DNA from 2 places in the Pedococcus badiiscoriae genome. Region 2 is predicted to be linked to the other one. Evidence: riboswitches for the same ligand, from Rfam matches in the RefSeq annotation. Region 2 holds a riboswitch; the other holds the start of a gene.

Region 1 (4,693 bases), 2.5 Mb from region 2:
TCGAGGCCAAGCTCAAGGAGCACCGCATCACCCCCTACACCCTGGGGGTGAAGGAGGGGATGCGCGAGAAGCTCGGCGTCTTCGACTGCGAGTTCGTCGCGGTCAACCACTCGATCCCCGACGCGCTCGCCGTCTTCGTGCGCACGCCCGGCGGGACGATCCTGCACACCGGTGACTTCAAGATGGACCAGCTGCCGCTGGACAACCGGCTCACCGACCTGCGCGCCTTCGCCCGGCTGGGGGAGGAGGGCGTGGACCTGTTCATGACGGACTCGACCAACGCCGAGGTCCCCGGGTTCACGACCCCGGAGCGGGAGATCGCGCCGGCGATCGACAAGGTGTTCCGCGACGCCCAGCGGCGGATCATCGTCGCCTGCTTCTCCTCGCACGTGCACCGGGTCCAGCAGGTGCTCAACGCCGCCGAGACGGCCGGCCGCAAGGTCGCCATGGTGGGCCGCTCGATGGTGCGCAACATGGGCATCGCGGCCGAGCTGGGATACCTCCACGTGCCGGACGGTGTCCTGGTCGACGTCAAGAAGCTCGACAACTACCCCGACGACCAGGTCGTGCTCATCTGCACCGGTTCCCAGGGTGAGCCGATGGCGGCCCTGTCCCGGATGGCCAACCGCGACCACCGCATCGATGTGGGCGTGGGCGACACGGTGCTGATGGCGTCGTCGCTGATCCCCGGCAACGAGAACGCCGTCTACCGGGTCATCAACGGGCTCATGCGCCTGGGCGCCAACGTCGTCCACAAGGGCAACGCCAAGGTGCACGTCTCCGGTCACGCCAGCGCCGGCGAGCTGCTCTACTGCTACAACATCGTCAAGCCCCGCAACGTCATGCCGGTGCACGGCGAGTGGCGCCACCTGGTCGCCAACGCCGAGCTCGCGGTGCAGACGGGTATCCCGCGTGAGCAGGTCGTCCTGGCCGAGGACGGCGTGGTGGTCGACCTCGTCGACGGTGTCGCCCGGATCGTCGGCGCGGTGCCGTGTGGCTACGTCTACGTGGACGGCTCCTCGGTGGGCGAGTTCGACGAGGCGCTGCTCAAGGACCGCCGGATCCTGCGCGACGAGGGGTTCATCTCGGTCATCGTGGTGATCGACTCCGCCACCGGCAAGATCGCCGCCGGCCCGGAGATCCAGGCCCGCGGCTTCGCCGAGGACGACGAGATCTTCAGCCAGGTGCGGCCCAAGATCGAGCAGGCGCTCGCGGAGGCCACGGGCAACGGCGTCACCGACTCCCACCAGCTCGAGCAGGTCATGCGCCGGGCGATCGGCGGCTGGGTCGGCGGCAAGATCCGCCGCCGCCCGATGATCATCCCGGTCGTCATCCAGGCCTGACGGCTGGGCTGACGGCTGGGCTGACGGCTGGGCTGGGCCCTCGACGAGGAGCGGCTGGCAGAAAAAATGCGTACTGCGTCATCTTTGCCACTCGTGGCAGAATGCGGCGGCGCGCAGAATTACTGCCATGGCTACTTTCATCGCACTGGCTCTGCTGATCGCCCTCCCGATCGCCGCGTGGTACTTCGGCGCCGACTCGCGGCCCACCGACGGCCGTCACAACTGGGCACACTGATCGACTCCTGTTGATCGCCTGGGCCCACGAGCGGGCGGGCGACCAAGGGTGAGCGGGGCCGGAGCCTGCTACCAGGGTCGGGGCGGCAGGACGTCCCGGGGGTCGTCCGCCACGACCCAGCCTTCGGCGGTCAGCTGGTAGTCGTGGGCCGGGCCGTGCGCCGCGAGCTCGGCCACGGCCGCGAGCAGCCGCTCGACGTGAGCAGCCGTGGTGGCCAGCCCCACGCTGGCACGGACCGCGGTCGCCGGGCCCTCGGCATACGGGTCGGTCTCGAGCAGCGCGTCGACGCACAGGTGCGCGCAGAACTTGCCATCCCGCACCCCGATGCCGTGCTCTGCCGACAGCGCGGCGGACACCAGTGAGGAGTCGACGCCGTCCACCGTGAAGGTCGCCACGGCCACCCGCTCGTGCTCGGGGCCGAAGAGGGAGTAGGTCTGCACGCCGTCGATGGCCGCCAGGCCCTCCAGCAGGCGCCGGCCCAAGGTCCGCTCGTGCTCCTCGACGGCGGCCTCATGGGCTCGCAGGGTGTGACAGGCGGCCGCCAGGGCGATGGCACCGATGACGTTGGGGCTGCCGCCCTCGTGGCGTGCGGCGCCCTCCTGCCACACCACGCCGCGGTCGGTCACGGCCTTGGTGGCGCCTCCGCCGGCGAGGTAGGGCGTCGCCGCGTCGAGCCAGTCGGCCCGACCGGCCAGGACGCCCGTGCCGAACGGTGCGTAGAGCTTGTGCCCGGACAGCACGACGTAGTCGACCCCGAGGTCGTCGAGGTCGACCCGGCGGTGCGGGGCGTACTGGGCGCCGTCCAGGACCACCCGCGCGCCCGCCTGGCGCGCGATCGCCGCAAGCTCGCGGACCGGCCAGATCTCGCCGGTGACGTTGGAGGCGCCGGCGAGGACGACCAGGCGATGACGACCGCGGTGATCGCGCAGCGCCGTGCGCAGGAGGGTACGCGCGTCGCTGACGCTGCCCGGGACGGGGAGCCGGTGGGTCCGGCGCGCGGGCCAGGGGAGCAGCGCCGCGTGGTGCTCGGACTCGAAGACGAAGACCTGCGTGTCGCGGGGCAGGCAGCGCGCCAGGAGGTTGAACGAGTCGGTGCTGTTGCGGGTGAAGACGACCTCGTCGCCCTCCCGGGCCCCGACGAAGGACCGCACCTCGGCGCGCGCCTGCTCGTACCAGGCCGAGGTCACCCGCGACGCCCAGCCGTTACCCCGGTGCACCGACGAGTAGGTGCGCAGGGCATTGTCGACGGCCTTCTTCACACTCATCAGGGCCGGCGTCGAGGCGGCGTGGTCGAAGTTGGCGTAGTCCACGGCGCCGTCGACGGTCGGCACCAGCAGCGACTCGGACACGACGGCCGGCAGCGGGCCGACCTCGACCAGCGAACCGGCATCCGGGACGGGCCGCAGGTGGCTCTGGACGCGGGCGTGCGCGAGCGGCGCACTGCGACGGAAGGCGGGAGGCGGGGTGCTCGCGATCGACATGGGTACAGCTCCTGGTCCGGGTGGGACCCGAGAGAGCTCACGAGTCCGCGCTTGCCGGCTGCGGGTGCAGACGGCCCGGTCGTCACCCGGAGCACCCCACCGCGGAGGAGGGTTGCTGGTCAGCAAGCCGGGGCTTCGCGCTGACACTCATGACCTGTCGTCGAGGGTAGCGTCCCCCGCGCGGACGGATCCAGAACGTGGGCGCGGGTTCCCGCGATCTGAGATGGGGCGGCCGGGGAGGGCTGCGGGTGGCACCGCGCCTCGTGCCTCGCGTGACGTGTTCCCCGCTCGCGCCTGTGCCGACGACCGGCTCGGTCGTCGGCACAAGCCCCGCCAGACGCAGGGCCCAGCCTTCCACCAGCGGTGCGTCGTCGGTAAGGGCTGTCCGGCCTTCGTGCCCGATCGGAGGTCGCACGTCGGCCGTTCGGTCGAGGCCGAATCCGGCGCGTCGCCGGCACATTGGTCCCTGGTGCAACGCGTGTGACGCGTGTGTCCGGTGTGACCTTCGCGTAGCCTGCGGAGCATGGCGACACGTCCGTCCACCTCGACACGCTCCTCCGCGGGCCGTGGCACAGCAACACGCCCCGCCAACCGCAAGAGCAGCGGCCCCCGCAAGTCGCCTGCCCGCGGCAAGACCAGTGGTGGCGGCCTGCCGTTTCCCCTGCGCGCCGTCAGGGGCACCTGGATGGGCATGGCGCACGTCGCCGGCGGAGCGGTGCGCAAGGTCGGCAGCAGCGCCCGCGAGCTCGAGCCCGAGCACCGCCGTGACGGCCTGGGATTCACCCTCATCGGCCTGTCGATCGTCGTGGCCGCCCGCGAGTGGTGGGCCTTCAACGGTGCGATCGGCGACGTCATCCACGCGGTCGTGGCCGGCACGTTCGGGCGCGTGGCCTATGCCGTGCCGCTCGCCCTGCTCTTCCTCGGCATCCGCTTCCTGCGCGCACCGCAGGACGACTCGGCCAACTCACGCATCGGCGTGGGCCTGGGAGCGCTCGCCTTCGCCGCGTGCGGCCTGGCCCACGTGGCCGCAGGCATCCCGTCACCGCCGCACGGCGCTGACGGGATGCGCAACGGCGGCGGCATCATCGGGTTCCTGGCCTCCAGCCCGCTGGCGGCCGCGGTCTCGGTCTACGGCACCGTGCCGATCCTGTTGATGCTCGGCTTCTTCGGCGTCCTGGTGATGTCCGCGACGCCGGTGCACATGGTGCCGACCCGGCTGGCCGAGCTGCGCGACCACCTCCTGCACCGAGGGGCCGCAGACTCAGGCCCCGATGCGCCGACCGACGTGGTCGAGGACAAGCCGAAGCGTCGTCGCCGCGTGATCGACCCGGAGGGTCCCCTCGAGGGGGACGAGGCGTTCGAGCAGGCCGCGCTGGTGGCCCCGGACGGTCGCAGGTTCCGGCCGGGTGAGAAGCGCCCGACCTCGCCCGGGGTGCTGGCCCCGTCGGCACCGGCCGACCCGACGTCTCCGATGCGGACCCCCGCCGTCGAGGTCAAGGCAGCCCTGGAGGCGCCACCGACGACGCCGCTGCCCCAGCGCGTCGAGCAGCTGGCGCTGGCCGGCGACATCACCTACACGTTGCCCGACAACGCGATCCTCGAACCCGGCTCGCCGCACAAGACGCGCAGCGCCG
Region 2 (4,693 bases):
CCACCGGGTCGTTCAGGTCCTGGTGCCAGTCCAGCTTGAGGGAGCCCGGGATGTGGCCGGTGTCGTAGAGCAGCACGTCCTCATCGGACTCCAGGACGACGATGCCGTCGGGGCCTCCGACTGCGCCTGCCTCGATCTGCTCGGCCAACCACTGCGTGCTGACCAGCCGCTCGGGGTGGGCGTAGCGGGAGAAGCTGCCGGACGAGTCTGCGCTGTCTGAGTCTGCGCTGTCGGAATCTGCGGTGTCGGGGGCTGCGGTGTCGGGGGCTGCGGTGTCGACCATGTGCCAAGGCTAATCCCGCTGGTCACGGGCCCCCGTGGCAGGATGGCCGGGACCGATCGACAACGAACCCGAAGGGGTGCTGACGTGGGCTTTCTCGGAATGGGCAAGGACGAGGCCGAGGCGAAGCCGACCTCGGCGCTCGAACAGGCGCAGGCCCCCCGCGAGGACTCGGGGATGTTCTCCGGAGCCGTGACCGGTCTGATCGAGAGCCTCCTCGATCTCGGTATCGACGGGAAGGGTCCGTTCGACTCGGCCCAGAAGGTCGCCGACGTGAAGCGCGCCGAGAAGCCCGACTCGGAGGAGGCCGTCGACGCCGTCGTGCGAGGTCACCTCAAGCTCGCCGCGGCCGGCGGGTTCGTGACCGGGCTCGGCGGTTTCGTGACGCTGCCGGTGGCGCTGCCGGCCAACGTCGTCGAGTTCTACGTCGTCGCGACCCGGATGGTCGCCTCGATCGCGTCCCTGCGGGGCTACGACATCAACCAGCCCGAGATCCGCTCGGCCGTGCTTCTCACCCTCGTCGGTGCGGATGCGGACGACCTGCTCAAGAAGGCGGGCGTGACGCCCACCGGCCGGCTCGCGAACCTCGCGGCCCAGCGGCTGCCCGGCCCGGCGATGATGGTGGTCAACAAGGCGGTCGGGTTCCGCCTGCTGTCGACCGCGGGGAAGAAGACGTTGAGCCGCTTCGGCAAGGGCGTCCCGGTCATCGGCGGGGTGGTGGGAGCCGGCTTGGACAGCTATCTGCTGAAGAAGATCGCCGACCACGCGCGCCACGAGTTCCCCCCGAGGGCCAGAGGTCTCTGAGTGGCGGGGCTTTGAGTGGCGGGTCTCTGAGTGGCGCGCGCACCCGCCTTCGCGCAGGCTGGGTGTGCTCCGGGGAATCACCGGGGCAGTCGCGTCGTTTGAACCGTGTCCGGGCCACGTCGGTGTCCGGGAGCCTGCGCCCTCCAACCACGGGAGTCTGACCATGGCCAAGACCCGCTTCGGTGCCCTGCGCACCATCGCCACCGCAGTACGCACCGCCACCCGTCCGGGATCGCCCGCGATGGGCGAGCGCCTGATGAGCCTGCCCCGGCTGTTCCGTGCGACCTTCAGCGGCGAGTATGCCGGGACCAGCCGCGGCCGCCTGATGATGGTGCTCGCGGGGGTGGCGTACGTCGTGTCGCCCATCGACCTGGTCCCCGAGCTCGCTCTGTCGGTCTTCGGCCTGGCCGACGATGCGGTGGTCGTCTCGTGGATCGCGGCGACGGTCGTCAACGAGACCGAGTCGTTCCTGGCCTGGGAGCGCACGGGTTCGGCCGCCGCGCGCGAGACCGTGCAGGGGAACGTCGTCCGCTGACGTCCTCGCCAGCGGCGTGACGGCGCCGATACGGCGCCGTCACGGCGTCCCTCGCCCCCGCGCCCTGCCTCCGGAGGACACCCGTCCACAGGGTTCCGGCCGCTCGCTGACGGGACGGCCGGGCCGCGGCCAGCGTTGGCCCATGAGCCAGATCAGACTGCGCGGCCCGGCGGACGTCGTCGCCGTCCTGCCCTACCAGCTCGGGTACCACCCGCAGGACTCGATCGTGGTGCTCGCGCTGCACGGTCGCAGCGTCGGGCTCATCGAGCGCATCGACCTGCCACCTCCGGAGGACGTCGAGCAGGTCGGTCTCGTCCTGGTGGGACCGCTGCTGCGTGATCGGCCCGAAGCCGTGATGCTCGTCGGCTACGAGACCGAGCGCGGGGCGAGCAGGCCCGTGCTGGACGTGGTGCGCCGACTCGCGACCGAGGCCGACCTGGACGTGCTCGACCGCCTCGTCGTCCACGACGGGCGCTGGTTCGGCATCGACTGCGCCGAGCCGTGCTGCCCACCCGACGGGGTCCGGGTGCAGGCTGCTGTCGACACCCCCGCGGTCGCCGAGTACGTCGGGCTCGAGGTCTCGCCCCTGAGGGGTCGCTCGGCGATTGCCGACCTCGTGGCCGCCGACCGAGCCCTTGCCGCCCAGGTGTCGGCGGAGCTGACCGCGGTCCGGCGCCCCTACCCGGCACCGTCGCAGGCCGTCGGTCGGCTCCAGGCACTGGCTGGCTGGGCGGTGGTCTGCGACGTGACCGGCGGAGCCCTCGACATCGCCGAGCTCGGCCCGGTCGAGGTCTCCCGCCTCGTGCGCAGCGTCGAGGACCTCGAGCTGCGCGACGCGCTGGTGGCGTGGCTGTGCCCGGGCTCGCTGCCCCTCGAGTCCTTGTCGGCGGACCTGCTCGACGCGATGCGCTGCATCCTGCCGGCGCCCACGTGGCACCACCGGTCCGGGGGCGGGGCCAGCGTCGTCGCGGGGCGCAGGCTTCTTGCCCGGTTCATGTCCCTGGTTCGGAGGGTGCCGGACGAGCGCGCCGCCCCCGCGCTCACCGTGCTCGCCAACCTCGCCTGGTGGCAGGGTGATGGGGCGCTGGCCCGCACCTGCCTGGACCGAGCGCTCCGGTCGAGCCCTGAGTACCGGCTCGCCCTGCTTCTCGAGCGCATGCTCGACCTCGGGGTGCGCCCCGGTGGCCGCGGTCAGCTGCCCCCGGCGGAGCTGCTGTCCGGTTGACGCGTCCACCGTGCGGACGCCGCGGACACGCAAGCGTCCCCCTCGTATGATGGCGGGCAGGTCATGAGTCCCAGCGACAAGCCCCGGCTTGCTGGGCGGCAACCCTCCTCGCGGTGGGGTGCCCCGGGTGAGGACCCGGCCGACCCTGACCTGGGCGGCAAGCGCGAGCGCCACAGGAGCAGTTCCGATGACCACGACCTCCCCTCCACGGGCGACCTCCGGGGCTTGGCGCGACGGTGACCCCGTCGGCCGGCGCCAGTTCGTGGACGTCGGCGCTGTCGAGCTCGAGCGTGGGGGAGTCCTTCCCGCGGTGCGGGTCGCCTACGAGGCCTGGGGTGAGCTCAACGCCGCCGGGGACAACGCCATCCTGGTCGAGCACGCCCTCACCGGGGACAGCCACGTCGAGGGGCCGCCGGGTCCAGGTCATCCGACCCCGGGCTGGTGGGACGGGCTGATCGGTCCCGGTCGGCCCCTTGACACCGACCGCTGGTTCGTCGTGGCATCCAACGTCCTGGGCGGCTGCCAGGGGAGCACCGGGCCCGCCTCGCCGGCCACCGACGGGGCGCCGTGGGGCAGTCGCTTCCCGTTCGTCACGGTGCGCGACCAGGTGCAGACCGAGGCGCTGCTCGCGGACGCCCTCGGCATCGACCGGTGGCGCGCGGTCCTGGGCGGCTCCATGGGGGGAATGCGTGCCATCGAGTGGGCCGTGACCCACCCGACACGGGTGGCCAGTGCCATCGTGCTGGCCAGCACGGCATACGCCACTGCGGAGCAGATCGGCTGGTGCCAGGCGCAGCTGCTCGCCATCCGTGCCGACGCCGACTTCCACGGCGGCGACTACTACGACCGCGGGGCCGGACCAGAGACCGGTCTGGGGATCGCGCGCAGGATCGCGCACGTCACCTACCGCAGCGAGCTCGAGCTCCACGAGCGGTTCGGTCGCGACCCGCAACAGGCAGAGGACCCGCTGGGTGGCCACGGCCGGTATGCCGTGGAGTCCTATCTGGACCACCACGCCGGCAAGCTCGCCGGTCGCTTCGACGCCAACTCCTACGTCGTCCTCACCGAGGCGATGAACTCCCACGACGTCGGCCGCGGCCGTGGGGGAGTCGCCCGGGCGCTCGCCCGGGTCACCGCCGAGCTGGACGTCGTGGCCGTCGACTCCGACCGGCTCTACCCGCCGCGGCTGTCCCAGGAGCTCGTCGACGCCGTCCCGGGAGCTCGCCTGCACACCGTGCACTCCGACTACGGGCACGACGGCTTCCTCATCGAGATCGAGCAGGTCGGGCAGATCGTGGCCGGTGTCCTCGCTCGCCCTGCCTGACCGGGGGGATTTCCGGTACGGTCGGCCCAGCGGCTGCCGTCGCCCGGTGTGCCCGGTCGACCCGGGTCAGCACTGCTACTCGGTCAACTGAACGTAGGAGGTCCCCGTGGCCATCGTTGTGGGATATGTGCCGACGAAGGAAGGCCGCGCCGCACTGCGTCGAGCCGCGGACGAGGCGCTGTTGCGCAAGTCCAAGCTGATCGTCATCAACTCCCAGCGCGGCGGCCGAGACTTCGACGGCGACGAGGCGCACCGGTTCGAGACGGAGCTCAACCGCATCCAGGGTGAGCTCGACCAGGAGGGCCTGGAGCACGAGGTGCGTCAGCTCGTCCGGGGCAACGAGCCGGCCGAGGACCTGATCGCGGTGGCCGAGGAGGAGCACGCCGAGTTCATCGTCATCGGGCTGCGTCGTCGCACCCCCGTCGGCAAGCTCATCCTTGGCTCCAACGCCCAGCGCATCCTGCTCGACGCGTCCTGCCCCGTCCTGGCGGTCAAGGCCGACGCCTGAGGCGCGTCCGGAGTGCA

Evidence for each region. Region 2 has a riboswitch for S-adenosylmethionine ahead of metX (homoserine O-acetyltransferase MetX). Riboswitches for the same ligand answer to the same signal wherever they lie in the genome.
Region 1: linked by a shared signal. The riboswitch ahead of BJ986_RS12800 (aminotransferase class V-fold PLP-dependent enzyme) and the one ahead of metX (homoserine O-acetyltransferase MetX) in region 2 are both predicted to bind S-adenosylmethionine.

The regions. Positions count from the first base shown of each region.
Region 1 is NZ_JACCAB010000001.1:2,711,647-2,716,339, forward strand. It holds gene BJ986_RS12795 (RNase J family beta-CASP ribonuclease) at 1-1,343, shown strand, start outside; gene BJ986_RS12800 (aminotransferase class V-fold PLP-dependent enzyme) at 1,647-3,059, opposite strand; SAM riboswitch class IV at 3,102-3,214, opposite strand; gene BJ986_RS12805 (FtsK/SpoIIIE family DNA translocase) at 3,583-4,693, shown strand, end outside.
Region 2 is NZ_JACCAB010000001.1:214,394-219,086, reverse strand. It holds gene BJ986_RS01070 (sulfurtransferase) at 1-283, opposite strand, end outside; gene BJ986_RS01065 (EcsC family protein) at 368-1,084, shown strand; gene BJ986_RS01060 (YkvA family protein) at 1,248-1,619, shown strand; gene BJ986_RS01055 (DUF4192 domain-containing protein) at 1,762-2,844, shown strand; SAM riboswitch class IV at 2,904-3,014, shown strand; gene metX (homoserine O-acetyltransferase MetX) at 3,032-4,168, shown strand; gene BJ986_RS01045 (universal stress protein) at 4,275-4,676, shown strand.